One region of the Schaedlerella sp. genome, then DNA from elsewhere that is predicted to be linked to it. Evidence: predicted binding sites of a transcription regulator. Region 1 holds the regulator's gene; the other holds the start of a gene.
What was found. Region 1 encodes HrcA, which represses chaperone genes, less so after heat shock. Its sites were predicted from a motif close to TGTTAGCACTCNNNNNNNNNGAGTGCTAACA; they were not measured.
Positions count from the first base shown of each region.

Region 1 (6,825 bases):
CCCAGAGACTTGTTGTCTCTCGCGAACTGACGCTCACCCTGTACCACGTTGATGTCAACTGCGGTCTGATTATCTGCCGCCGTAGAGAATACCTGGCTCTTCTTTGTCGGAATGGTGGTGTTTCTCTCAATCAGCCTGGTTGCCACTCCGCCCATGGTCTCGATGGACAGAGACAGCGGGGTAACGTCCAGCAGAAGGATATCGCCTGCGCCGGCATCCCCTGCCAGCTTGCCGCCCTGTACGGATGCGCCGAGGGCAACACACTCGTCCGGATTCAGAGACTTGCTCGGCTCTTTTCCGGTCAGCCGCTTTACTTCCTCCTGTACCGCCGGGATACGGGTAGAACCGCCTACCAGCAGTACCTGCCCCAGCTCGGAAGCAGTGATTCCCGCATCAGACAACGCACGTCTTACCGGCTCTGCTGTCTTCTCTACCAGGTCATGTGTAAGCTCGTCAAATTTTGCTCTTGTCAGGTTCATATCAAAATGCTTCGGTCCTTCGGATGTTGCTGTGATGAACGGAAGGTTGATGTTGGTAGTCGTCGCGGATGAAAGTTCCTTTTTCGCCTTCTCTGCCGCTTCCTTCAATCTCTGCAGCGCCATCTTGTCGTTGGATAAGTCTACGCCTTCCTTGGACTTGAAATCAGACAGCATGTAATCTGTTACCTTCTGGTCAAAGTCATCCCCGCCCAGTCTGTTGTTGCCGGCTGTGGAAAGCACCTCAATGACGCCGTCGCCGATCTCAATGATAGATACATCAAACGTACCGCCGCCCAGATCATATACCATGATCTTCTGTTCCTTTTCATTATCCAGTCCGTAAGCAAGCGCTGCCGCTGTAGGCTCGTTGATGATACGCTTTACATCCAGACCTGCGATCTTACCCGCATCCTTGGTCGCTTGGCGCTGCGCGTCATTAAAGTATGCCGGTACGGTAATCACAGCCTCAGTTACTTTTTCTCCCAGATATCCTTCCGCGTCTGCTTTGAGCTTCTGCAGGATCATTGCGGAAATCTCCTGAGGAGAATATCTCTTGTCATCAATCGTCACTTTATAATCGGAACCCATCTCTCTCTTGATAGAAGAAATGGTCTTGTCAGCGTTGGTCACTGCCTGACGCTTTGCAGGCTCGCCCACCAGACGCTCTCCTGTCTTTGTAAATGCCACGACTGACGGTGTGGTCCTTGCGCCTTCCGTATTCGCGATCACTGTCGGCTGTCCGCCTTCCATGACGGCAACACAGCTGTTTGTAGTACCCAAGTCAATACCTATGATTTTTCCCATGATCAATTCCTCCTAGTTTTTGTGAATTAAAAATGCTTAATTAGCTACCTTTACCATGCTGTGCCGTACGACACTGTCACGGTATGTGTATCCCTTCTGGAATTCCTCGGCTATAATGTTCTCGCCCAGTTCCTCGTCCTCCACATGCATGACCGCGTTGTGGAAATCCGGATTGAATTCCTGGCCCACTGCTTCGATTGGTTTTACCCCGACCTCTTCCAGTGTAGTCATCAACTGCTTGTAAACCTTCTCCATTCCTTCCAGGATCGGGTTTTTCTTTTCTTCCTCCGGCACTGCTGCCAGGCCGCGTTCAAAATTGTCCACGACGGGAAGAATTTTATTTATGATATCTTTCGCGCCGATCTCGTACATCTGGGATTTCTCCTTATCTGTACGCTTGCGGAAGTTATCAAACTCTGCCATCTGACGGGTAAGCCGATCCGTCAGCTCCTCGATCTTTTCGTCCTTTTTATCTTTTTTATTCTTCTTTCCGAAAAGCTTTCTGCCTTTCTTCTCTTCATCCTGCCCCTCTTCCTCAGATTCCTCCTCCGAGGGTTCTCCGGAATCTTCCTCCTCAGCCGCGTCTTCCTCTGCTGAAGTATCCGCTTCCTCCGCGCAGTCTGTCTCTTCCTCCGGGTCCTCACTCTCCTGTGCCTGCTCCCGGGCTGCCTGTTCTGCTTTTGCCTTTGCTTCTTCCACGGCTTCCTTTACCATGTCTTCCTTGGTCATCTTTTCTTCCACCAGCTTCACCTTCCTAAATTAATCTTCATCCAAATCTTTCTTGTTGATCGCATCCAACTTACTCTGCAAGGTCGTCAGCGTCTTCATGACGTGTTCATAATCCATCCGCTTGGGACCGATGATGCCGATCGTTCCCTTCATCCCGTCTCCCAGATCGTAGGTTGCCGTAACGACACTGCAGTCACGCATCGTCTTCACCGGCGCTTCATCGCCGATATAGACCTGGATCCCATGATTCTCTTCACTGGATAAGGTCTCAGTTACCAGTTCCGCCAGCTGCTGCTTCTCTTCAAATGCATTGAGGATCTCCTGTGCATTCTGCTTGTCACTAAGCTCCGGATACTTGAATATGTTGGTCGCCCCGCTTGTGTAGATCTCCATATCATCCTCCACATGGATGATATCCGCCACCGCATCCAGCACATTGCTGATGACATTACTGTGGATACCGGCCTGCTCCTTCAGCCGGGCGATCAGTCCTAAGTTGATCTCTTCGATGGACATCCCGTTCAATGTAGTATTCAAAAGCATGTTCAGCTTGAGCAGTGTCTCGTTGCCGAGCATCTCTCCCACATTGATGATCTTATTCTTGATCACATTGCCGCTCATCACGATCACTGCCACGATCTGCCGCGCGTCTACCTGGGACAGCTGGATGAACTTTAACGTATTCCTCCTGTTCACAGGGGAGGATACCAGGGTTGCGTAATTGGTATTCGCAGCCAGAACCTTCGCCGCCTGCTTGAGTACCTTCTCCACCCGATCCGTCTTCTCAAGCATCACGCTCTTGAGTTCTTCCAGTTCCTGTTCCTTATCCTGCATCAGCATATCTACATATAAACGGTATCCCTTATCTGAAGGAATCCGTCCGGCGGAAGTATGGGGCTGAAATATATAACCCAGATCTTCCAGATCCGCCATCTCATTGCGGATCGTTGCAGAACTCAGCTTCAGATCCGTTGATTTGGAAAGGGTCCTGGATCCGACCGGTTCCCCGGTCTCCAGATAATTCTGGATGATAGCCCGTAATATAGTATGCTTTCTCTCACTCAGCTCTACGACTGCCATCATATTCCCCCTTTCTTCTGCGGATCATCTTCTACATTTTATAAAAAGCTCTTGTTTTTTTCTATTAGCACTCCCTCGATTTGAGTGCTAACATCTTACGTATATTAAGATAGCACCTTGATTTCCGTTTGTCAACATACTTTATATATTTTTTATCTTTTTTACTTCCCCTTGCTATTCTCCGGAAAATATCGTAATATATTTTTGAAAAAAGCTGGAGGTTCACATTATGAAAAAGCTGTGGGAATTATATGTTACATTTCTTCGTGTGGGCGGCCTTACGTTCGGCGGAGGCATGGCGATGCTGCCCATGCTGAAAAAAGAGGTCATCGAAAAAAAAGGCTGGACCAACGAGGAAGAGCTGCTGGATATCTATGCCATCGGGCAATGTACCCCGGGCATCATCGCAGTCAACACCTCGACCTATATCGGCTATGAACAGGCCGGGATCATCGGCGCCGTCTGCTGTACCCTGGGTATGGTCACCCCATCCCTGATCATCATCACTCTGATCGCCACCATATTAAATCGGTTTATCGCGGAGCCCCTGGTGGTCCACGCGCTGTCCGGCATCCGGGTCGCGGTCTGCGCCATGATGCTCAATACGGTCATTTCCCTTGCCAGAGCAGGGATCAAGGACAAGCTAGGAGTGCTTTTGTTCCTGGCCGGCTTTCTTCTTGCTACGTTCTCACCGATTCCTACGATCGTGCTGGTTGTGTGCGCGGCTGTGATCGGAATCTTCGTAAATATCAGAAAGGAGAAGGCTGGATCATGATCTATCTGACTTTATTTATAGAATTTTTCAAAATCGGTTTATTCTCCATCGGCGGCGGCATGGCTACAGTGCCTTTCCTGATGGATCTGGCGCAGAAATACCCCTGGTTCACTGCTTCCGAGCTGGCGGATATGATCGCCATCAGCGAGAGCACGCCCGGCCCCATCGGAATCAATATGGCCACTTACGCAGGCTTTCACGCTGCCGGGATTCCGGGCGCCGTCCTGGCCACCCTGAGCCTGGTTTCTCCTGCTATCATTATCATTGTCATAATCGCAAAATTTATGTCTGATTTCAGTGAAAACAAATATGTCCGTGCCGCATTTTACGGCATACGTCCCATGATCGCGTCGCTGATCGGATATGCTGTATGGCAGATTGCTGTCATTACCTTTGCAGACCTGACACAGCCAAGGCCTGTGTTCCATTACTCTTCCATGGGCATCTGTCTTGTGGTCTTTCTGCTGCTGCAGTGGAAGCCATTAAAAAAGCTCCACCCGATCCTCTGGATCGGCTGCGGAGCCATACTTGGGATTTTATTCCGGCTGTAAAGATCTGATAACGCCTGCACCCTCTGATGGATGATATCCTGTGCGGCTGGACGATACTCACAGCAGATTTCCGACCGTAAGTGTATCTGGCGCTCAGGATATATCACTTCCGGGAACAGGCGTATTTTTGATAATCTTCCGAAAGGATCTGTGCCAGTTCTTTCACAGATTTCTCACCAGTTCTTTTAAAACGTTCTCGCAGCGCAGGATGTCTGCTATGGGAACAGATTCCTGAGGCTTGTGAGCCAGCTCCAGGTCGCCCGGACCATAGGACATCGTGTTTTTGTTTCCCAGTTTTCCCGCAATCACCGCAGTATCCGTATATCCTGGAAATACCCCTGTTTCTGCGGGCCTTCCTTCCACCTTTCTGCAGGAATCCTGGAGCCTGCTGAACAGCTCGGAAGTCTCGTCCATCTCAATAGCGGGACGGTCCCCGGTGATCCGATAGGTCACCTTTGCCTTAGGAACCGCTTTCTCTGCCTCCTCCGCCGCTTTTTTCACCATATGCTCCCCGTCCTCCTTTGTATAAGGAGGGACAAGCCGCATATCCACAGTTACCGTACACTGCTCCGATACCACATAGGGCTGGCTTCCGCCCGAAATCCGGCCAAAAGAGACCGTCGACGCTCCCATCTGCGGATGCCGCGCAAGCTGCGTAAAATCTTTTCGTATACTAGAGATGACCTCTGCCATCGCCGCAATGGCATCTGCCCCCTTCCATGGCGTCGCTGCATGGGCCGTGATCCCCTCCACGGATATTTCGAACCAGAGACGCCCCTTATGGGCCGCCTGCAATTCCCCGTTGGTAGGCTCCATATCCAGTACCAGAGAGTCCCTTGCAATCCATCCCGATTCGATCGCTTTTTCCGCCCCGGCCATATTTCCCTCTTCATCTACCGTACCAATCACCTTCAAGGTCCGACCGGCCATATTTCCATCCCGAAAATGCTCCGCAGCACTTTGAAATGCGGACAGCGCACAGGCAAACCCGGATTTCATATCGCAGGAACCCCGACCGTACAGCCGATTTCCCCTGATCTCCCCGGAAAATGGGTCTTCCTCCCATCCACTGCCTGCCGGGACGGTATCCATATGGCAGATAAAGATGCATTCCGGCTTTTCTTCCTTTCCCGGCAGGGAAAGCATCACATTATTCCTGCCAGGAAGCACTTCCTCTGTCCGAATCGTGACACGGTCATTCGTGTTTTGAAGCTCTTGTCCAAAAGAAAGCAAAAACTGTTCCATCCCTTTTTCACCGGTACCCGGATTCGTACTGTCGATCCGTACCATCTGTTGCGTCAGCTTAACCGCAAGTTGATTTTGTTCCATGATCTTCCTCCATATCCTTCCCCGTGAGCAGGTACATTTTTCATCATCTAAGACAGCAGGAACTGTGCAAATACGTAATTGCTGATATCAATTCCTCTCTTTGTAAGTCTTATCGTTTCTTTCTCAATCTCCAAAAGGCCATATTCCCGCAGCTTTTTTAACGTTTCTCCATAAACGGTATCCACAGGAATGCCGAACAAACGGAAAAATTCGGATTTTCTCACACCGCACATCATCCGCAGTCCAAGAAACATGAACTCCTCCATTTCATCCTTTTTAGACAGAAATTGCTCTTCTTCACAGATCTTCCCCGGATCTCCGGCACAAGCCAGATATGTTTCCATATCCGGCGTATGGCAAAACCGAGTCGTTCCGATCAGCGACGAGGAGCCAAGCCCGATCCCAAGGTACGCTTTCCGCTGCCAGTAACCAATATTATGCCTGCAGGCACAGCCCGGCTTTGCGTAGTTGGATATCTCATATCTGGCATATCCGTATTCCGTTAAGATGTTCTCCGTCTCCTCATACATGAGCCGCTCCGTCTCTTCATCCGGCAGAGGCGGATACTGCTGGTCATCTGATCCGGACGCGCCGGCCGGATCTGCCGGACCCTGTGCTCCGTCCCGCGCGTCCTGAGAAGCGTCCTTTTTTGCTCCTCTTCCCCTGTCCTCTGACTGCGGGTCTCTCGGCCCATTGCTATACCATTCATAAAAAGGAGTTCCTTCTTCAATGATCAGGCTGTATACGGATAGATGCTCCGGTGCGAGCTCGACTGTTTTTCTCAGTGTCTCCCTCCAACTCTCAGGAGTCTGCCCCGGGATCGCGGAAATCAGATCGATATTTACATTTTCCATTCCTGCCTGCCGGACCAGTCTCCAGGTATCCAGAAACTGCCGGTGATCATGAATCCTTCCCAGCATCCGTAGCTCTTCGTCCCTTACAGACTGCAGTCCGATGGAGATCCGGTTCACCCCGGCTCCTTTCCAGGCCAGAAGCTTTTCCTCTGTCACGGTTCCCGGGTTCGCCTCCATGGTGATCTCCGCCTCAGGATCCACCCGGAACGTCTCCCGGATTGCGG
Region 1 covers NZ_JBQIKP010000019.1:33,008-39,832, forward strand. The annotation lists gene dnaK (molecular chaperone DnaK) at 1-1,283, opposite strand, end outside; gene grpE (nucleotide exchange factor GrpE) at 1,320-2,012, opposite strand; gene hrcA (heat-inducible transcriptional repressor HrcA) at 2,043-3,092, opposite strand; gene ACTOY7_RS10380 (chromate transporter) at 3,322-3,867, shown strand; gene ACTOY7_RS10385 (chromate transporter) at 3,864-4,418, shown strand; gene ACTOY7_RS10390 (M20 family metallopeptidase) at 4,581-5,747, opposite strand; gene hemW (radical SAM family heme chaperone HemW) at 5,795-6,825, opposite strand, start outside.

Region 2 (6,825 bases), on a different contig from region 1:
TCTGGATGGAACGCAGATTCAAGTCGATATGTTGAAAGACAGGCTCGAAATTTCTTCACCGGGAAGTTTTTATCAGGGAGAAAAGATTGGCAAAACTTATGATCTGTCTAAAATAATTTCCAAAAGAAGAAATGAATTGATCTGCGGGATATTGGTCAAATGCAATGTTATGGAAGCGGCAGGCACAGGCTTTGATAAAATCATGCAGGAATATATGGATGCTGATGAGCGCCATCGCCCCTATATCTATTCCGCGTCGGATCATTTTACATTGGTATTGCCGGATCTGACCTATTCCGAGGGTGTGATCGCGGATGATGCCGAAAATGTGGAATTTGTACCTGTACCAAATGGGACCCCGCATGATGAAAAGGTACTGTCCTTCTGCTACAATACCGCAAGGAAGGCCGCCGAGATCGCAGAATATCTGGAATTAAGCGACTCTTCTTATTTCCGGAAAAAGATTTTGGAAAATCTGGTGGAGCATCACTATCTGGAAAAGGATAAGGCCGCCGGAACTAACTACTATAAAGCCAACCGAGATATAGTCGGCCTGGGGTAAAAGCTGTTAACGAAAAATACGAATCACGGAGGAAGCCTATGGATTTAATGAATTACACCGCCGCCGAACAGAAGCAGGTCCTGTCCGCCGGCCAGGTACAGTCCCTGGATATTCTCGCGCTCACCAACCAGGAGCTGGAGGATTTTATGGTAAATGAATATCTGGAAAACCCGCTGCTGGAGCGCGCGGAGCAGCGGGAAAATGACCTGATGACAAGCATTGAAAAGTTTTCTGAGTCCGATGCCGGGACTTCCTACGCAGACCAGCACCCCGGCAATCCTGACGACAGAGAACATTTTGAGCAGGAATTTTCAGCCAGATCCGGCGACCCGGTAAAGGAACTCCTTTTGGGACAACTGAACTGGAAGGACTATTCCCAGAAACAGATGAAAATGATGAGCTATCTGGTGGACTGTCTGGACGATAAGGGATTTTTCACCCATGATTCCGGCGAGCTATCCGCCGAGTCCGGCTATCCGAAGGAGGAGCTGGATCAGTGCCTTGCCGTCCTGCGGGAGCTGGAGCCTGCGGGGATCTTTGCGCCGAATCTGGCGGAATGCCTGATCAGGCAGCTGGAGGCAAAGGATCTTGCCGAGGAAACATTATGCGTGCTTCTGCGGGATTATCTGACAGAGCTGGTCAGCGGACAAATCGGAACCATCTCCCGGAGCCTGGGCATTTCCACGATCCGGGTCAAGGAATATATCCACCTGATCGGAAGCCTGAACCCCCGCCCGCTCATGGACGTCCAGTCGGAGGAATCATCCTATGTTGTGCCGGATATCATCGTGTCCCGCCCAGGGGGAAAATGGACCGTGGAGATCAACGACCAGTGGATGGGGGAATACCGGTTCAGCGATTATTACATCCACATGATGAAGGACGCGACGGATCCCGAGCTCACCGCTTACTTCAAGGAACGACTGGAACGGGCCAGGTTTGTGTTCGGCTGTGTGGAACAGAGGCGAAAAACCATTACCCGCATTATGGAAGCGATTTTGGCGCGGCAGGAGGATTATTTTATACATCGGGACTCCTTGAAGCCCATGGGAATGGAGGACATCGCGGCGGACTTGAGGGTCTCTGTGTCTACCGTGAGCCGGGCAGTCAGGGGAAAATATGTCCAGTACAAAAAGACAGAGCCGTTGGAAGCATTGTTTACATAGGCTCTATGCTCTGAGCTTGCAGGCCGAAATTACAGACTTCGGATTGCAACCGTACAGGTGGAAAATTTTCATTTAGTATGGGGACTGCCCTGCCAGGGGGCAATCCCCAATACTGTACTTACCTGCAGCCATGCAGCGTAATACTGGGCCGCAGAATGAGCTGTCATTTTATAAAACTACTTTCCCAAAATCCGAAGCCGGGTGCTTGCACAGCGGGCAGATAAAATCTTCCGGCAGCTCCGCCCCCACATATTCATACCCGCAGATCCGGCAGCGCCATACGGTCTTGCCGCTCTCCGTTTTGCCTGCTGCCTGCGGCTTCGGCTTGATATTGTTCAGATAATACTCGTAGGTGACTGACGGCGTCTGGCTCAAAACCTCCATATCGGTGATGGTCCCGATAAACATCGTATGGGAACCCAGATCCTGTGTCTTCTCTACCTTCACAGAAATATACGCATTGGTTCCCTCCGTAATATGCCGGATGCCATTGGTCCCGGTCTCATATGCGTCAAAGCCGGCAAACTTGTCCGCGTCCCGCCCTGACTGGAACCCAAACCGCTTGAACAGTTCAAAATCCGCATCCTGGCTGATGATCGATACGGTAAATTCTCCGGTCTGCTTGATCATATCATGGGTAAAATTTGCTTTGTTCACTGCAATGCTCATCTGATTCGGCTCCGACGCCGCCTGGATGGCCGTGTTGATGATGCAGCCGTTGTCCTTGCCGTCCGCCTTTGCGGTCAGGACGAATAATCCGTAGGTTAACTTGTACATTGCTTTTTTGTCCATAAAACAGTCTCCTTTACTTTGTATTGCTTTTTGTGTCATGTCCGGCTCGCATTGCGCCTTTACCGAGTTATCTCTAACAATACTTTTTCTTTAATTATACTCATACGCAGCATTTCAGTCAATGTATCCTGCTATTTTCTCCTGTTATCCAAATCACAAAAACCCGGAGCCGGACAGCTTCTGCACTGTCCCGCGCTCCGGGTTGTATATCCGTTGCTTCATCTATAAAAGAGGGGCCATTATCCCTCGATGGCAATATACTTCTTTTCCTCAACCTGCGGCTTTTTCTCTTCCGGCTTTGGGATCGCCAGCTTCAGTACCCCGCTCTCATACTTGGCGCGGATGTCTTCCTGCTTTACCTCTTCTCCGACATAGAACGATCTGCTCATACTGCCTGCATACCGCTCCCGGCGCACAAACCTTCCGGTCTTCTTATCTTCCTCGTCTTTGCTGAGCCCCTTTGCCGCGCCGACTACCAGATATCCGTCATTCAGTTCCAGGGAAAGCTCTTCTTTCTGAAAACCGGGCAGATCAATGTCTACCTCATAGTGGTCATCATGCTCCTGTACGTCTGTCTTCATCATATGCATTGCGTGGCGTCCGTACAGCTTTCTCTGTGCTTTCTCCATTGCCCTGTTGTCATACGCGGGAAAATCAAAAAATCCATCAAATAAATCATCAAATAAGTTTTCTCCAAAAATACTGGGTGTCATCATAAGTCATCGCTCCTTTTCTAATGAAAAACAACTTGTTAACTCGAACCGGGGATGCTTCGTATAATTCGTATCAAGATACTTCCTGCGGATTATACCAGGAAGGAAACGGGACTTCTAAGTGGTTCCTTTCTTTCCTTCTCCTTTGTTCTATCTGTACTATAACACGCAAATTAGCACTCGTCAATAGCGAGTGCTAATTTTTTTGTGAACTTTCTGTGACCGCCGGCCCTTCATAAGTTCATTCATCTTCCTTCAGGATTCCTCAGTTGTTCCATATCATACCCCATAATACTCCCGGATCGCCCGCGCCGCATATTCCGAGCAGCCTTCTCCAAACTGCGCGTCCGTCACCTCCGCCAGTTTCCCGTTCTGCAGATATTCCTTCGCCAGATCCAGCAGGATGCTCCTTGCGTTGTCCAGCCGGAACATGTTCTTGTAGCTCTCGGCAAGCCTTTTCACGGCCTCTTCTGCAAGTAATGCATCCCCGGTTTCCTTTGCCTTCATGAACTGCCGGTAGATCTGCTCGTTTTCCTCCTGGGGCTGCGCAAAATCCTCCGTGTTCCCGGTGGATTGCAGGATGGCTTCCATGGCCTTTTCCTTGCTGCCGTACCAGCGGAATATATCCGAGAGCGCCTGCTTATTCTGAAAGCCGGACGCCAGGTACTCCCGGTACTGCTCCAGGCCGCCGTATTTTTCCGCCTGTTCCTCCAGATTCTGTTTCGGCATACACTCCAGAGTATGGTCTAAGATCTTCTGTACCTCTTCATTGCTGAATGCTTCAAAGCTCATGATATTGACTCCTTTCATTACATCTGTGATCAGTTCGATGATCCCGTTCAGCCTGTTCCGCTTCCGCTCCAACAGGGACTTCTGTGTCCGAAGAACCTGCTCCCGGTCATAATCCGGGTTGTCCAGGAGCCTCCGGATATCCGCCAGAGGGATCTCCAGCTCCCGGAAAAACAGGATCTCCTGGAGCCTTTCGATGGTCCGGTTGTCATATAAGCGGTAGCCGGCTTCGGTCATCGCCGCCGGCTTCAGAAGCCCGATCTCATCGTAATACCGCAGCGTCCGGATGCTCACCCCTGTGATCTCCGACACCTCTTTTACGGTTTTCATGGTCTTGTTTCCTCCTTTCGGTTTCATCCTAAACCATGACGCCGCGGGAGAGTCAATACTGATTTTTTAACGGATTGTCAACCTCACTTATCCAAATCCAACGGTTCCTCCGGCAACGCTGCCGCAATGCTCATCTTCTCATAAACCATCCGCAGAAGCTGTGTCCGGCTTGTAGTTCCCAGGGAAACCGGCGCGAAAAAGACCCGCTGCCCGTTCTGCGTGGTACACAGGTCGAAAAAGGAACGCCGATGGGGAATCAAAACCGCGAGCCGCTCCAGGATCTGCGTCTGCAATGCAGTGACATCCTTCTGTATATGTAAATTCAGAATCATTTCGTCCAATTGATTCCACTGGCTGTTATCTAAAGTAATCATCTTATTTCGCCCCTCCATGAAATTATTTTATCATTGTTTACGAAAATAGTAAATCGGTCCGCTGTTAATAAGCCATATTTCCAGAATAATGCCAAGTAGCTTCCTCGTGTCAGAGAGAAGCTGCTTGGTATATTCATTTTTACTTTTGGCCAGGGTCTGACCAGTAACGAGCAGGGCGCAGAAGGAAAGGAACTGCAATGAGTTTGTTGTATTTTTCTGTGAAAGCCTGTATACTAGGAAAAAAGAGAGCCGGTTTTACTGGTTCTTTGGAGGCGCAATGCAGGCCGCCTGAAAACAGACCGGGGATATACGATCGTATTTTTGAGAGGAACAGGTGATTAAGATGGAAATTGACAAAATGTTCAACGTTAACGCAGACTGCCAGCCTGATCTGCATTACATGGTCGATATTACAGAACGCCTTCAAAAGATAAAAGAAATGGTAGACGCTGGTCAGTATTTTACCATCAACCGGGCCAGACAATATGGAAAGACAACGACACTCCAGGCATTGGGAGCGTTTTTAAAAAAGGATTATATCGTGGTGAGTCTGGATTTTCAAATGCTGGGTGCGGCAAAATTTAAAGACGAAAATGTTTTTTCCGTTGCTTTTGCCAGACATTTTATTCGGGCGTTGGAAAGAGATGCAAGGATTAATCCCAGACAGACTATGCCCTTAAAGGAAGAGCTTAAAAAACATAAAACAGAACTGGAACTTCTGGAGCTATTTGAATTTTTAAGCGATATCTGCAGAGAGGCCCCCAAACCGGTCATCCTGCTTGTCGATGAGGTGGACAGTGCTTCGAACAACCAGGTTTTCCTGGATTTTCTTGCACAGCTTCGTGGATATTATATCAACAGGAAGAGTGTTGCGGCTTTCCACTCTGTGATCCTTGCAGGGATTTATGATGTGAAAAGCATAAAGAGAAAAATCCGTTCTGATGAGGAACAGAAGGTCAATAGTCCGTGGAATATTGCGGCAGATTTCCTGATAGATATGAGTTTTTCGGTAAAAGATATTATCGGAATGCTGAACGAATACGAGAAGGACCATCATACCAATATGGACATCTGTCAGATCGCGGGGCTGCTTCATGATTATACATCAGGGTATCCGTATCTGGTATCCAGGCTTTGTAAACTTATGGATGAAAGGGTTGCCGGTGATGAATTATTTCCAGACAGGCAGAGCGCGTGGACGGAAGATGGATTTTTGAAGGCGGTCCGCATTTTATTATCTGAACCAAACACGTTGTTTGATTCGCTGCTCCATAAGTTAGAGGACTATCCAGAGTTGGATTCGATGCTCCGAAGCCTTCTCTTCCAGGGAAAAGAAATCTCCTATGTAATCGGAGTACGGTCGATTGAAGCTGCTCTGATGTTTGGCTTTGTAAAAATAAGGGACAATCTGGTACAAATCGCGAACCGGATATTCGAAACATTGCTGTATAATTTTTTCCTTGTATCCCCGGAAATGCAGCGGGAGGGGATCTGCGATGCCGCATGGAAAGACAAAAACCTCTTTATAGAAAACGGACGGTTGAATATGAAGAGGGTCATAGAGCGGTTTGTGATACACTTTGATGACCTCTACGGGGATCTGGGAGAGAAATTTTATGAAGATGACGGACGGCGGTATTTTATGCTGTTTTTAAAGCCTGTAATTAACGGGCAGGGGAACTGTTATGTGGAAGCCGAGACAAGAAACAGAGAACGAACGGATTTGATTGTGGACTATCATGGAGAGCGTTTTATCATCGAAACCAAGGTCTGGTATGGACCTGCAAGACATGCGGAGGGGGAACGGCAATTGTCAGATTATCTGGAGCATTACCATTTGAAAACAGGGTATATGGTGACATTTCAGTTTAATAAAAGAAAAGAAATCGGCGTCAAAGAAGTTGCTGTGGGAGATAAGGTGCTGGTGGAGGCCATCGTGTAGATACGGAATGTCTGCCCCAGGCATCTTTTTTCACTTTTCCATGCGCTTTGCCGGTTTGGCTGCGTGGCAGAAAGAAAACGGATTCAATAAAAAATGCCTTTGACTTTTCCCTTACGGTAACGTGTATACTGGTAAGAAAGAAAAGGTGGTGATTATC
Region 2 covers NZ_JBQIKP010000022.1:1,118-7,942, reverse strand. The annotation lists gene ACTOY7_RS11250 (ATP-binding protein) at 1-562, shown strand, start outside; gene ACTOY7_RS11245 (RNA polymerase factor sigma-54) at 601-1,728, shown strand; gene ACTOY7_RS11240 (flavin reductase family protein) at 1,897-2,520, opposite strand; gene ACTOY7_RS11235 (Hsp20/alpha crystallin family protein) at 2,760-3,236, opposite strand; gene ACTOY7_RS11230 (MerR family transcriptional regulator) at 3,513-4,352, opposite strand; gene ACTOY7_RS11225 (hypothetical protein) at 4,436-4,726, opposite strand; gene ACTOY7_RS11220 (AAA-like domain-containing protein) at 5,070-6,668, shown strand.
Region 2: a site for HrcA is predicted at 3,405-3,435, ahead of ACTOY7_RS11235 (Hsp20/alpha crystallin family protein). Genes of this name have one in related genera too.